DNA from 2 places in the Halomonas sp. H10-59 genome. Region 2 is predicted to be linked to the other one. Evidence: predicted binding sites of a transcription regulator. Region 2 holds the regulator's gene; the other holds the start of a gene.
The links. Region 2 encodes sigma-54, which starts transcription at its own class of promoters, with help from an activator protein. Its sites were predicted from a motif close to TGGCACNNNNNTTGCTNT; they were not measured.
Positions count from the first base shown of each region.

Region 1 (6,644 bases), 1.5 Mb from region 2:
TCGACGAGCTCGGCTTCAATATTTCCCCGCGCATGGGCGAGCCCGGCGACTACGTCATCGAGCGTGCCTTCGTGGAGAAGTAAGACCCCACGACAGAACGCCGCAAACGACGACGCCGATGGCCACTTGCCATCGGCGTCGTCGTTGCTGCTGGCGGATTGAATCGCCTGGCCGGTGTGGCGGTGGTCAGTCGCCGAGAGCCTCGGCGATCTCGCGTTCGCCGTCCAGGAGTACCGTCTCGTGATTACGGATCTTTCGTTGCCCCAATAGATAGACCAGGGCCTGGGCCACGTTGGCTCGGGATATCTGGTTGTTGCCCCCGGTCTCGTCCAGCGACGTGGCTACGCGGCCGGTGGCGTCGTCGTCGGTGAGCCGGCCTGGCTTGACGATGACATGGTCCACCTTGCTGCTGCGCAGGTAGGCATCGGCAGCGAACTTGGCGGCCATGTAGGGCCTGAGCTTCTCCGGCGCCTGCAGCGGCTGCTCGGCGCGCATGGCGCTGACCATCAGCATGCGATCCAGCCCCTGGCGGCTGGCCTCGTCCGCCACCCGCGTAGCGGCGTAGAGGTCGATCAACAGTGTCTTGTCGGGCCCGGTGTTCGGGCCGGAGCCGGCGGTGAACAGCACCTGATCGCAACCTTCGAAGGCGGAGGCGAAGTCGTCCTCCAGGTCGGCGACGACCGTCTCGATACCTTGTTGCTCGAACCAGTCGCGTTGCTCGGCGCTACGGATCATGGCGCGAATCGGATGTCCCTGGCGGTGGGCGATGGCGCAGACCTGGCGGCCGATCTGGCCGTTGGCACCTATCACGAGTGTGGTCATGTCGGCCTCCTTGTCGATACCTGGAAATAACCATGGCGTCGATGGGGAAGACTTTCAACGGGGAGACTTTCAATGGGGAGGCGAATCGATGGCGACGCCGCCCGCAGGCCAGTACCCTGTGCGTCTTTCCCTCACCCACCCGCTCAGGAGCAGCGATGAATCCTCAGGACCTGGAACGCCTGGTTACCTTGCCGATGCCTTTCGGCAAGCATCAAGGTACCTTGATCGCCGATCTGCCCGGGCCTTACCTGGCGTGGTTTGCCCGGGTCGGGTTTCCCCCCGGAGAGATCGGACGCCTGCTGGCGCTGATGCACGAGATCGACCACAACGGCCTGAGCGACCTGCTGGAGCCGTTGCGACGCCGCGGCTGAGCGGCGCCACCTGGCGGGGAGAACCGGTCGCCGTCGTCAGACCGCACCCTTGTCGGTCTAGCTTAAACCGCGTCCTTGTCGGTCGAGGTCAGACAGCATCCTTGTCGGTCTCGCCGGTACGGATACGAATGACCTGCTCGAGGGGGGTGGCTGAAGACAGCTGCCATCACCGGTCAGCCCGCGCCCTTGTCGGTCTAGCTCAGACAGCGTCCTTGTCGGTCGAGGTCAGACAGCATCCTTGTCGGTCTCGCCGGTACGGATACGAATGACTTGTTCAAGGGGAGTGACGAAGATCTTGCCATCACCGATCTTGCCGGTGTTGGCGACCTGGACGATGGCTTCGATGACCTGCTCGGTCATACCGTCGTCGACCGCCACCTCAAGCTTCACCTTGGGCAGAAAGTCGACCACGTACTCGGCTCCCCGGTACAGCTCGGTGTGGCCCTTCTGACGGCCAAAGCCCTTCACTTCAGTGACGGTGATGCCCTGAACACCGATCTCGGAGAGCGACTCGCGGACGTCGTCGAGCTTGAATGGCTTGATAATCGCGGTCACCAGTTTCATGGCGGGTTCCTCATCCTGTCCGTGTGGGGGCGGCGTCGGTCGTGCCTGGCGCCAACCCGTTGGCGGCGCGCCGTTGCGCCTGTCCTGACTAGTGTGACAAAGCATACCCCTGGCGAACAGCAATAAAAAAGGCCCCCGAAGGGGCCAGGAGGAGCACGCCAGCTCACTGGTGTCGCGGGTAAGCTCAGGCTTACTTCTTGGCGACGTTAAACTCGGGGTAGGCTTCGAGACCACATTCGGCCAGGTCGACGCCTTCGTATTCTTCTTCTTCGCTGACACGCACACCCATGATTGCCTTGATGATCAGCCACACGACCAGGCTAGCGGTGAAGACCCAGGCGAAGATGCCGATGATGCCGAGCATCTGTGCGCCGAAGGTGGCGTCGGCGTTGTTCAGCGGGACCGCCAGGACACCCCAGATACCGGCCACACCGTGGGCGGAGATGGCACCGACCGGATCGTCCAGGCGCAGCTTGTCGAGGACCACGATGGCGACCACCACCAGGACACCGCCGACTGCACCGATCAGGGTGGCGCCGAGGGCCGTGGAGGACAGCGGGTCGGCGGTGATGGAGACCAGGCCAGCGATGGCGCCGTTCAGGGCCATGGTCAGGTCAGCCTTGCGGAACCAGATCTTGGCCAGGATCAGCGCGGCGATGACACCCCCGGCGGCGGCAGCGTTGGTGTTTACCAGCACCTGGGCCATGTTGTTGGCGGAAGACACGTCGGAGAGCTTGAGCTCGGAGCCGCCGTTGAAGCCGAACCAGCCCAGCCACAGGACGAAGGTACCCAGGGTCGCCAGCGGCATGTTGGCACCGGGGATGGCGTAGATGGCGCCGTTCTTGCCGTACTTGCCCTTGCGCGGACCGAGCACCAGCACACCGGCCAGGGCTGCAGCGGCACCCGCCATGTGGACAATGCCGGAACCTGCGTAGTCGGAGAAGCCTGCTTCGGACAACCAGCCGCCGCCCCAGGTCCAGTAGCCGGAGACCGGATAGATCACGGCGGTCATGACCACGGCGAAGGCCAGGAAGGCCCACAGCTTCATGCGCTCGGCGACAGCGCCGGAGACGATCGACATGGCGGTGGCCACGAACACGACCTGGAAGAAGAAGTCGGCGCGGGCCGAGTAGTAGGGTGCGTCTTCACCACCTGCCAGCACCGCATCGACGCTGTTTTCGGCGCCGATCAAGAAGCCGAGGTTGGGGATGAAGCCGCCGGCGTCGGAGGAGTACATCAGGGCGTAGCCCACCAGCAGATACATGGTGCAGGCGACCGCGAACAGCACGATGTTCTTGGTCAGAATCTCGGCGGTGTTCTTGGCTCGGACCAGGCCGGCCTCGAGCATGGCAAAGCCGGCGGCCATCCACATGACCAGGGCGCCGCAGATAAGGAAGTAGAAGGTGTCCAGCGCGTAGCTGAGTTCACTGATATCGACCATGGAAGTGTCTCGCTATATTTTTATCGGAAGTCGGGTCAGGGGACGGGGATCAGACCGCGTCGGAGCCGCGCTCGCCGGTGCGAATGCGGATGACGTCTTCCAGCGGCGTGACGAACACCTTGCCGTCACCGATCTTGCCGCTGTTGGCCGCGTTGCAGATGGCTTCCAGCACGCTGTCCAGTCGGGCCTCGTCGATCGCAACCTCGACCTTCACCTTGGGCAGAAAGTCGACGACATACTCGGCGCCGCGGTATAGCTCGGTGTGGCCCTTCTGGCGGCCGAAGCCCTTGACCTCGGTCACGGTGATGCCCTGGACGCCGTTGTCGGCCAGCGCCTCGCGGACGTCGTCCAGCTTGAAGGGCTTGATGATGGCGGTGATCAGTTTCATGGCATGGCTCCCTACGTGCATAAGGTGGCGGCTTGTTTCCGCTCGGTGCATGGATATCTATGCATAGCGATATACGTGCCATAAATTTGGCAAAAGCTTTGTTTACAATGGCTTGTGGTTATTTTGGAAAGCGAGAGACGAAAAACACCCGCGAGTTTGCGGCACTGCATCAAAGTTAATGCACTGTTTTGGTGCTGGCGCGTATTAGTGGTGCGTCATTGGCGAGCATGTTGTGCTGGGTGGAGCAATGGGTCGCGTGCTGAGCCGCGTGCCGGGTGGCGTGTCGGTATCCGGAAGTCGCCAATGCGCCGGGCGTCGCTGGGCAAGGGCCACGAAGCATGCGTTGGGCGCCCGGCTTGCGTATCCTGTCGGCAACGGAGTTCCCATCGACGTTTCAAGGAGAGCCATCATGGTCAGTCAGGATCGCATCAGCCGTTTGGCACAGCAGATCGGCGAGCGCTTGCAGGGCGCCTCCCAGGCCCCGGAAGACATCCAGAAGGGGGTCCAGCAGGTGGTGCGTGGCGCCTTCGATCGTCTCGAACTGGTGTCACGCGAGGATTTCGACATCCTCATGGACGTGTTGCAGCGCACCCGCTCCCGGGTCGAGGCGCTGGAAAAGCAGGTAGCGGCGCTGGAGAGCCTGGTCGAGGAACGTGCAGCGCCCGCTGGCGAAGCGACCGCGGCGCCTGCCGTGGCCGAGGAAGCCGCCGAGGTACCGGTGCCGCCGGTGCCGGAACAGGGCAAGCAGGACGAGGCATCGAGCGGTTCAGCCGACAAGCCCTCCGCCTGAGGCTTCAGACGCAGAACGTCACAAGATATGCCGGCCCGCCCTGGCGGGGGGCCGGCATGGGGCGCCGGTGAGGTGGGCGTGCTCTACTGGTCATGAGCCTTCCGTCAGGCAGGGAGCCCATGACGCTTGCCATCATTGCCACCCGTGCGGGACTGGGGCTGGACGCCCCCGAGGTACAGGTCGAGGTACACCTGGCCAACGGCCTGCCGGGCATGACCCTGGTCGGCCTGCCCGAGACCGCAGTGCGCGAAAGCCGCGAACGGGTGCGCAGCGCCCTTGCCACCTGCGGCCTCGACTACCCGCTACGCCGTATTACCCTGAATCTTGCTCCCGCCGATCTGCCCAAGGAGGGGGGACGCTTCGATTTGCCCATCGCGCTGGGTCTGCTGGTGGCTTCCGGCCAGTTGCCCGCCGCCGCACTGGAGGGTGTCGAGTGTGCCGGCGAACTGGCCCTCGATGGTCGGTTGCGGCCGGTAGCCGGCATGCTGCCCTTCGCCATGGCCACCCGTCAGGCCGGGCGGCGCCTGATCCTGCCCGAGGCCAACGCCGATGAGGCGGCCCTGGTCAATGGACTGGAGGTGCTGCCGGCGGCGCACCTGCTCGACGTCGTCGCCCATCTGGTCGGGCGCATTCCCCTTGTGGCTCACCCACCCGCCGCACCGCCGAAAGACGGGCCTGCGGCGCTGGATCTGTGCGATGTGCGTGGCCAGTATCAGGCCCGGCGAGCGCTGGAGGTAGCGGCGGCGGGTGGGCACAACCTGCTGTTTGCCGGGCCGCCCGGTACCGGCAAGACGTTGCTGGCCAGCCGACTGCCCGGGCTCTTGCCGCCGCTTGGCGATGACGAGGCGCTGGAGGTGGCGGCGATTCGCTCGGTGTGCGCGCTTCCCCTGTCCGATGGCTTTGGCCGTCGTCCGTTTCGTTCGCCTCATCACACCGCCAGCGCGGTCTCGCTGGTCGGTGGCGGCTCGCGCCCACGGCCCGGCGAGATCTCGCTGGCCCATCGCGGCGTGCTGTTTCTCGACGAGTTGCCGGAGTTCAGTCGCCAGGTGCTGGAGGTATTGCGCGAGCCGCTGGAAAGCGGCGAGATCCATATTGCCAGGGCCAGCCACGAACGACGATTTCCTGCTCGTTTTCAACTCGTTGCAGCAATGAATCCTTGCCCCTGCGGCCATCTGGGTGATCCGCGTCAGGACTGTGTATGCACCGCGTCCCAGATCCAGCGCTATCAGGCGCGCCTGTCCGGCCCCCTGCTAGATCGCATCGACCTGCAGGTGGAGGTGCCGGCGCTGCCGGTGGAACAGTTGACGTCGCATCAGCCGGGGGAAAGCACCGAGATGGTGCGCCGACGCGTGATGGCGGCGCGTCAGCGTCAGCAGCAGAGGGGAGTGCTCAACGCCCAGCTCGCCGGGGCCGCGCTGGAGCGAGCCTGCGCCCTGGAGGTGGCCGAGCGCACCTGGCTGGCGCAGTCGCTTGAGCGCCTGCGGCTGTCCGCCCGGGCCTACCACCGGGTGCTGCGGGTGGCGCTGACCCTGGCCGACCTGGCCGGGCGCGAACGTCCGTGCCGTGATGACCTGATCGAGGCCATCGGCTATCGCCAGCTGGATCGGCTGTTGCGCAAGGGCTGACGGGCGCCGCACGGTCGTTCCATGCACCCGTTATCTCCAGGCATAGTCCCTGCCCGGGTCCAGGCTTCGCCCGAGAAGTCGACGAGCGCAGGCACTTTTCAGCAAGCCCTAGAGCGCGTCGGCGTCGAAGGCGCCGCTGATGACCGTGGACCACAGCGCGGCACCGTCGCCGGGGCGGCGCAGGCGGAGTTCGAAGCGGTAGGGCAAAAGCTCGCGGTCAGACAGCGTCAGGCGTGGGCCATCGGCGATCAGTCGGCTATCGACCAGCCATTGATTGGTATCGGCGGCGGGGGTATCACCGGGCTGCCAGTCCAGCACCTGGGGGCCGTCGTCGATCGCCAGCAGGCCACGGGTCAGGCTCTCCTGGACGCGGCCGACGCCAAGCTCCAGCCTTTCGTCGACCTTGGGCGGGGACAGCAGCAGCACCTGATCGGCCAGGGTTTCCCCTGCCAGGGCCGGCGCCTCGGCGACCCGCTCGGCCGCCTGTTGGCCAAGGCCCAGCAGCGCCTGGCGCAGCGTCTCGGGGCGCTCGGGGGCGCTGGCACAGCCGGCCAGCCAGACCAGCAGCACCAGCGCCAGCCAGGGCAGCAAGGAGGAGTGGCTGCCGGCGCGGTGTACCGTCTGTCGGGTCAAGCGTCTGGGC
Region 1 is NZ_CP098828.1:96,603-103,246, forward strand. Features, by position in the region: gene NFG57_RS00440 (ferredoxin--NADP reductase) at 1-83, shown strand, start outside; gene NFG57_RS00445 (SDR family oxidoreductase) at 187-822, opposite strand; gene NFG57_RS00450 (DUF3820 family protein) at 978-1,193, shown strand; gene glnK (P-II family nitrogen regulator) at 1,419-1,757, opposite strand; gene NFG57_RS00460 (ammonium transporter) at 1,948-3,198, opposite strand; gene NFG57_RS00465 (P-II family nitrogen regulator) at 3,248-3,586, opposite strand; gene NFG57_RS00470 (accessory factor UbiK family protein) at 3,996-4,376, shown strand; gene NFG57_RS00475 (YifB family Mg chelatase-like AAA ATPase) at 4,496-6,001, shown strand; gene NFG57_RS00480 (hypothetical protein) at 6,110-6,644, opposite strand, start outside; gene NFG57_RS00485 (alpha/beta hydrolase) at 6,631-6,644, opposite strand, start outside.
Region 1: a site for sigma-54 is predicted at 3,650-3,667, ahead of NFG57_RS00465 (P-II family nitrogen regulator). Genes of this name have one in related genera too.

Region 2 (6,644 bases):
GGCCTGGGTCTTGAGATGGGCGTAGGGATGCCACACCGGAGAGGTCATGTCGGCTCCTGAAGGACGCTTGGTGGTAAACTGAGTGACGAGTTAAAAGTTTACCACCGCTGCTGCTGCCGTCGCCAACACCAGCGCTCGTACCCGGAAAATCGGGGTAGAGCGGGGCAGGCGAGGGCGCAAGGAGGAGCGGTGCTTTCTCAGGGTTGCTGGGCTTAGGGATGCCGGGCTCAGGGATGCTGGGCGTCGACACGTTCGAGAAAGCGCTCGAACAGGAACGCCTCGTCGTTTTTCAGCGAGCGACTCAGGCAGTCGATGAACTCTCGGCGCGGATAGGTGAAGACCCGCGGCGCCTTGTAGGCATCCAGATCGATGGCGATCACCTCTCCGTCGACGACCAGGAAGTTCTCGGTGTGCAGGCCACGACAGTGGATACGGTCACGGTACAAGGCTTCGAGAATGTCCAGGTAGCGGTTCTGCAGTTCCGGAGAGTCGAGGACCAGCTTTTTAAGCGCGATGCCGTGCACGTTGGCGGTGACCAGGCGATAGCGCTCTGCCGACAGGATTTTCGGTGTGGCGATACCCAGTCGCTCCAGTCGGCCGGCGACATAGCGAAAATTGTGGCCGGGGTAGCGCCGGATGCCCAGGCGGTAGCGCCAGCGATCGCTGGTCTTGGGCGTGAAGGTCTTGATGAAGGCGTCCTGGTCCGGATCGTAGTGGACCTCGGTGTACTTGCCGGTCTGGATCAGTTGCATGGCGTCCTTGGCAGGCAGGGGGTGGCGGTCAAAACAAGGAGAGGGAAGACGTCAGGCGTCTTCGTCGAAGCGTGCGTCGAACAGTGCCTCCAGAGCGTCCAGCACCGCGTCCGCGTCCTTGCCTTCGGCCTCCAGGGTCAGTTCCGTTCCGCAGGGGGCGGCCAGCATCAGCAGCGACATGATGTTGGCGGCGTCACCCGAGCGGCTGCCATGGTGGACGGTGACGGTGGCGTCAAAGGGTTGGCAGCAGGTAACCAGGCGAGTCGCGGCGCGTGCATGCAGGCCGCGACGATTGGTCAGGGTCAGGGTGCGTCGGGCCACGCCTAGAGTCCTCCGCTGTCCAGTCGGCGTTGCTGGCCGAGTTCGCGGTGGCGTAGACGGACGCGGGGATGCTGGTCGGCCAGGGCCGAGGCGATTCCCTCGGCCAGGTAGACCGAACGATGCTGTCCTCCGGTGCAGCCCACCGCCACGGTGAGGTAGCTGCGCTGGCTTTGCTGATAGCGCGGTAGCCAGGTGCGCACCCAGCCGAGGATGTCGCGCTTCATGTCGGCGACGTCCTGATAGCGTTCGAGGAAGTCGATGACGCTGGGATCGCAGCCATTGGCATCACGCAGCGATGGTTCCCAGTAGGGGTTGGGCAGACAGCGGGCATCGAACACGATGTCTGCATCCGGCGGCACGCCACGCTTGAAGCCGAAGGACTCCACGGTCAGGCTCAACTGGCCGCTGCGGTGGTCGGCGACCTGTTCGGCGATGCGCGAACGCAGTTCGTGCACCGACAGGCGAGAGCTGTCGATGACCAGATCGGCCAGGTCTCGAATACCCGAAAGGGCCTTCTGCTCGGACTCGATGGCTTCCGCCAGGGTCATGTCGCTATCACGGGTCAGGGGGTGACGGCGCCGCGTGTGGGAATAGCGCTCGAGCAGAATTCGCGCATCACTGGTCAGGTAGACCACCTGGCAGTCGATCGGACTCTGCTTGAGGGACGCCAGCTGGGCGGGGAAGCGTTCCAGCGCCTCAGGCAGGTTGCGGGCGTCGACGCTGACGGCGATACGGCGGGAATGACCGTTTTCCAGCTCGTCCACCAGGGCGCCCAGCAAGGTCGCGGGAAGGTTGTCGATGGCGTAGAACCCCAGGTCCTCCAGGGCCTGAAGGGCCACGGACTTTCCCGAGCCGGAGCGACCACTGATGATCACGAGCTGCATGTCCTGTCTCCTTGGGCAGGCGTCCATTGCTGATGGCCTAGGCAAGGCCGCGATCAGGAGGGAGTGTCGTCCCCCGGCGCCTGTTGGCGGATGGCTTCCTGCAGGCGCTCGTGAAGCTCGCGCTGGGAGCTGGCGTGGCGCAGACGGTGACGTGTGTCGGCGTCGTTCATGACGCCGGCGACCTGGCCGAGCAGGGCGAGATGGGCGTCGTCGGCCTCTTCCGGTACCAGCAGCACGAACACCAGATCGACGGGCTCACCATCGATGGCATCGAAGTCGACAGGTTCCGCGAGTTTGAGGAAGCCGGAGATGGGCGCCTTGCAGTGGGGGTTGCGGGCATGCGGAATGGCGACGCCATTGCCGATGCCGGTACTGCCCAGGCGCTCACGTCCGATCAGCCGACTGAAGACCTCCTGGCTGTCCAGGCTCGGGGTGTTCTGCGCAATGAAGGTGCTGAAAAACTCCAGCACCCTCTTCTTGCTGCCTCCCGGGACATCGAACAATGTGCGCTCGGGAGGGAGAATGGCTTCCAATGTCATGAGAGTCAGCGAATTCCGGCGCCTTGGGCGCGGGCTTGGGATTTTTCCTTGTGCTTGACCAGCTGGCGGTCCAGCTTGTCGGCAAGGGCGTCGATAGCAGCATACATGTCGCCGTCCTGCGCTTCGGCATGCAGGTCGGCACCGGCGGCGTGAAGAGTGCAGGCGGCCAGCTGGCGTTCCTTTTCCACCGAGAGGGTCACCTGGACGTTGGTGATGTTGTCGTAGTGGCGCTCCACACGGGTGAGCTTCTCTTGTACGTAGTCACGCAGGGGATCGGTCAATTCGACGTGGTGGCCGGTGATGTTGACTTGCATGACAGGCTCCTTGCTCTTTCGGGTGGTGGCTTGATTGTAACCCTTTTTCCGATCCTGCAAACCCCCTCGACGCTACGCAGAAAGACGCAGATGTCATGCGAAATTTCAAGTGCTTGCGCTTTCCCGATAACTAGGCTAGCGACGCCGCAGCGCAAGGCCTCAGCGCAGGCGCTTGCGCTCGCTGGAAGACGGAATATTCATGGCTTCCCGGTACTTTGCCACGGTGCGTCTGGCGACATTGACGCCGTCTTCCGCCAGCAATTCCACCAGTTTGCTGTCCGACAGAGGTTTGCGGGCAGGTTCCTTTTGAATCAACGATTTGATCATGGCGCGGATGGCGGTACTGGAATGGGCGTCGCCATCCTGGCCGACCTGGCTCGAGAAAAAATACTTCAACTCGAACACGCCGCGAGGCGTGTGCACGAACTTCTGGGTGGTCACGCGGGAGATGGTGGACTCGTGCATCTCCACCTTGTCTGCGATATCGGCCAGCACCAACGGTTTCATGGCCGCTTCTCCCTGCTCGAGGAAGTCGATCTGACGCACCATGATTTCCCGGCCGACCTTCAGCAAGGTGTCGTTGCGGCTGGACAGACTCTTGATCAGCCAGCGCGCCTCCTGCAGGTGGTCCTTGAGGAACTGGTTGTCCTGGCTCTTGTCCGCGCGCCGAATCAGCGCAGCGTAGTCGGGCTGGATGCGCAGTCGGGGCATTGCATCCGGATTGAGTTCAACGCGCCAGCCCTCTTCGGTGTGGCGTACCACCAGGTCGGGAATGACGTAGTCGTTATCGCTGTCACCGAATTGGCTGCCGGGACGTGGGTCGAGGCTTCGGATCAGCTCGATGACGCTGTCGAGTTGGTCGTCATCGAGTCCTAGTCGGCGCTTCAGCAGACGTCGGTCGCCGCTGGCAAGCGCCTCGAGAAACTGTCTTACCAGTCGTCCGGCCTGGGGCAGCAGGACGGTATCGCGAGGCAGGCTATCCAGTTGCAGCATCAGACATTCGCGCAGGTCGCGGGCGAACACTCCGGTCGGTTCGAACTGTTGCAGCCGAACCAGCACCGCCTCCACCTCGGCGAGGGGAGGGGGGCGACGACCGTCTTGCTCGAGCCCCTGGGCGATGTCATCCAGTGTCTGCTCGAGATAGCCGTCGGCGTTGACCGCGTCGAGCAGGCTCTCGGCGATCAGGCGTTCCTGGTCGCTGACGTCGAGCATCGCCAGTTGCCAGCTCAGGTGGCTGTGCAGTGACTGGGAGCTTGCCTGGCGCTCGAAATCCGGCGCCTCGCCACTGCCGGCGGGGGTGGTGCCCAGGTCCTGGTAGGTGTCGGACCAGTCGCTGTCCACACTGAGTTCCGAGGGAATCTGATCCGCCCAGTCATCTTCCACGGCTTCCCTGGTCTGCTGTTCGCCGAACTCGTCCTCGAGTTCGAGCATGGGGTTGGCCTCCAGCGCCTGCTGGACCTCCTGGCGCAGGTCCAGGGTCGAAAGCTGCAGCAGGCCGATCGCCTGTTGCAGTTGCGGGGTCATGGTCAGCTGGGTACCGATGCGCAGCTGCAGTGACGCCTTGAGGGCCATGGGTCGGGATCCACCAGTGTTGTCGAAAGGCTTTACCCTAACGACGAGTCATCAGACATGCAAGCATCTTGCCAAGTTGGTGTTTTTTGACCTGTGGGAGGGAGTGAAAAGGTCGATGTGGAACAACTTGGTAGGGGGGGAGGTGGTTCTTTCGAGGGGGGGCCCCTGTGTGCAAGGTGAGGCCGACCCTTTCGGGGCCGGCGGTTGGATGCTGATGCTGGCAAGTGTTGCGGCCGCTTGATGCGACTGCGGCTGTCGGGCGGCCCTGCGGCCTAGAGGCGGAAGTTCTCGCCCAGGTAGACCTCCTTGACGCGCTGGTTGGCGAGGATGGACTCGGCGCTGCCCTCGGCGATGATCTGGCCGTCGCCGACGATGTAGGCACGATCGCAGATATCGAGGGTCTCGCGCACGTTGTGATCGGTGATCAGGACGCCGATATCGCGGGCCTTGAGTTGACGAATGATGGACTTGATCTCGCCCACCGAGATCGGGTCGACCCCGGCGAAGGGTTCATCGAGGAGGATAAAGGCCGGCTCGGTGGCCAGGGCGCGAGCGATCTCGACCCGGCGCCGCTCCCCGCCGGACAGGCTCATGCCGGCGTTGTCGCGAATATGGCTGACGTGGAAATCCTCGAGGAGTTGCTCGAGACGTGCTTCTCGGCCCTCGCGGTCGAGGTCCTTGCGGGTCTCGAGGATCGCCATGATGTTGTCGGCCACCGACAGCTTGCGAAAGATCGAAGCCTCCTGAGGCAGGTAGCCGATACCGGCCAGCGCGCGCTGGTGCATGGCCGCGCGGCTCAGGTCCCGATCATCGATGCTGATGCTGCCGGCGTCGGCTCTGACCAGGCCGACGATCATGTAGAAGGAGGTGGTCTTGCCGGCCCCGTTGGGGCCCAGCAGACCGACGATGCTGCCCTGCTCGATCGACAGGCTGATGTCCTGGACGACGCGACGCTTCTTGTAGCTCTTGGCCAGATGGCGAGCGTGGAGAGTCTTCATCAGTTTCCTTGGCTTTCCGGCTCGAGGGTCATGCGAATGCGCTGCTCGCCCTGGACGCCCTGGGCGCTGGAGCGGGCCTGGACCACGCGGCGATCGAGGAAGTACTCCAGATAGGCACCGTCGAAGGTGTCATTGGCCTTGTGCAGCTCAGCCTGGTCGATCAGCTCCATGCGGCGTTCGGCCACGTGGTAGATCACCTTGCGGCCCCAGCCCTTGACCACCGGTTCTTCCGGGGATGGCTTCTGCTCGAGGTAGGCACGTGAGCCGGTCGCGGTCGCCAGTGACAGTTGTCCCTGGTCGTTGCGCTGGATCTCGACGCGTTCGCCGGTGAGGATCATGCTGCCTTGCACAATGCGCACGTCGCCGGTATAGACCGCGGTACCGGCGCGATCATCGAGATCCAGCTGGTCGGCCTCCACCTGAATCGGTGCGCTGCGATCACTTTCCAGCGCCAGGACACTGCTGCCGGTGGCGCCGGCGGCCAGGCCAAGGGCCAGGGCAAGCAGGAGGGCGGGACATGGACGCATCATGGAAGGGGCTCCTTATTGAGGCTCTGGCGGATGATGACCGGTGACATTGTCGGTCAGGCGAGCGGTATTGTCATGGATCCAGGCGTCGAAGCGCTCCCCTTGCATCTGTTGAGGGGGTTGGCGTAGGACGGCTGGCGTTTCGCTCCAGACATGGCCACTGTCGCTGTCGTAGACCAATACCTCTGTATCAAGCTGCCAACGCTCCGCGGGGGCCTCGAGATGGGCGTCGCCCGACAGGGTCAGGGGGTTGCCGTCCGGACCCAGTTCACCGTTGTCGGCGTCGGCGATCCACTCTCGGCCGCTGTCGTCGATCAGCGCAAGGTCCGGCTGGTCCACCCGGGTGACGTCGTCGAGCGGTGTGTGCACAAGGCGTGGCGTATCGATGCGCTGATGGGGGGTGCCCTGGGCATCGAAGCGGGTCAGGCGGGCATCCACCAGGTAGTAGTCGGGCTCGCCGGCCTTGTCATTGGGTACCAGGTCGGGGACGTTGCTCTCGCGGGGGTCGAGCAACGTCAGGCCGCCACCGAGTACCAGCAGCAGGATAACCAGCCAGAAGCGAAAGCCCGGACGCAGTGCGCTCAGTTTCATGTCAGCGGTCCGTTGCTCAGGTAGCTGTCGATGATATCGTCGAGGCGGCCCTGGGCCATCAGCAGGGTGTCGGTGATCTCGCGCACCGCGCCATGTCCGCCGGCAACCTGGGTGACCCAGTCGGCGTGCTGACGAAGGTAGCAGGG
Region 2 is NZ_CP098828.1:1,634,863-1,641,506, forward strand. Features, by position in the region: gene bioA (adenosylmethionine--8-amino-7-oxononanoate transaminase) at 1-48, opposite strand, end outside; gene NFG57_RS07280 (hypothetical protein) at 228-752, opposite strand; gene NFG57_RS07285 (HPr family phosphocarrier protein) at 804-1,073, opposite strand; gene rapZ (RNase adapter RapZ) at 1,076-1,957, opposite strand; gene ptsN (PTS IIA-like nitrogen regulatory protein PtsN) at 2,011-2,496, opposite strand; gene raiA (ribosome-associated translation inhibitor RaiA) at 2,502-2,810, opposite strand; gene NFG57_RS07305 (RNA polymerase factor sigma-54) at 2,970-4,382, opposite strand; gene lptB (LPS export ABC transporter ATP-binding protein) at 4,655-5,380, opposite strand; gene lptA (lipopolysaccharide transport periplasmic protein LptA) at 5,380-5,910, opposite strand; gene lptC (LPS export ABC transporter periplasmic protein LptC) at 5,923-6,498, opposite strand; gene NFG57_RS07325 (HAD hydrolase family protein) at 6,495-6,644, opposite strand, start outside.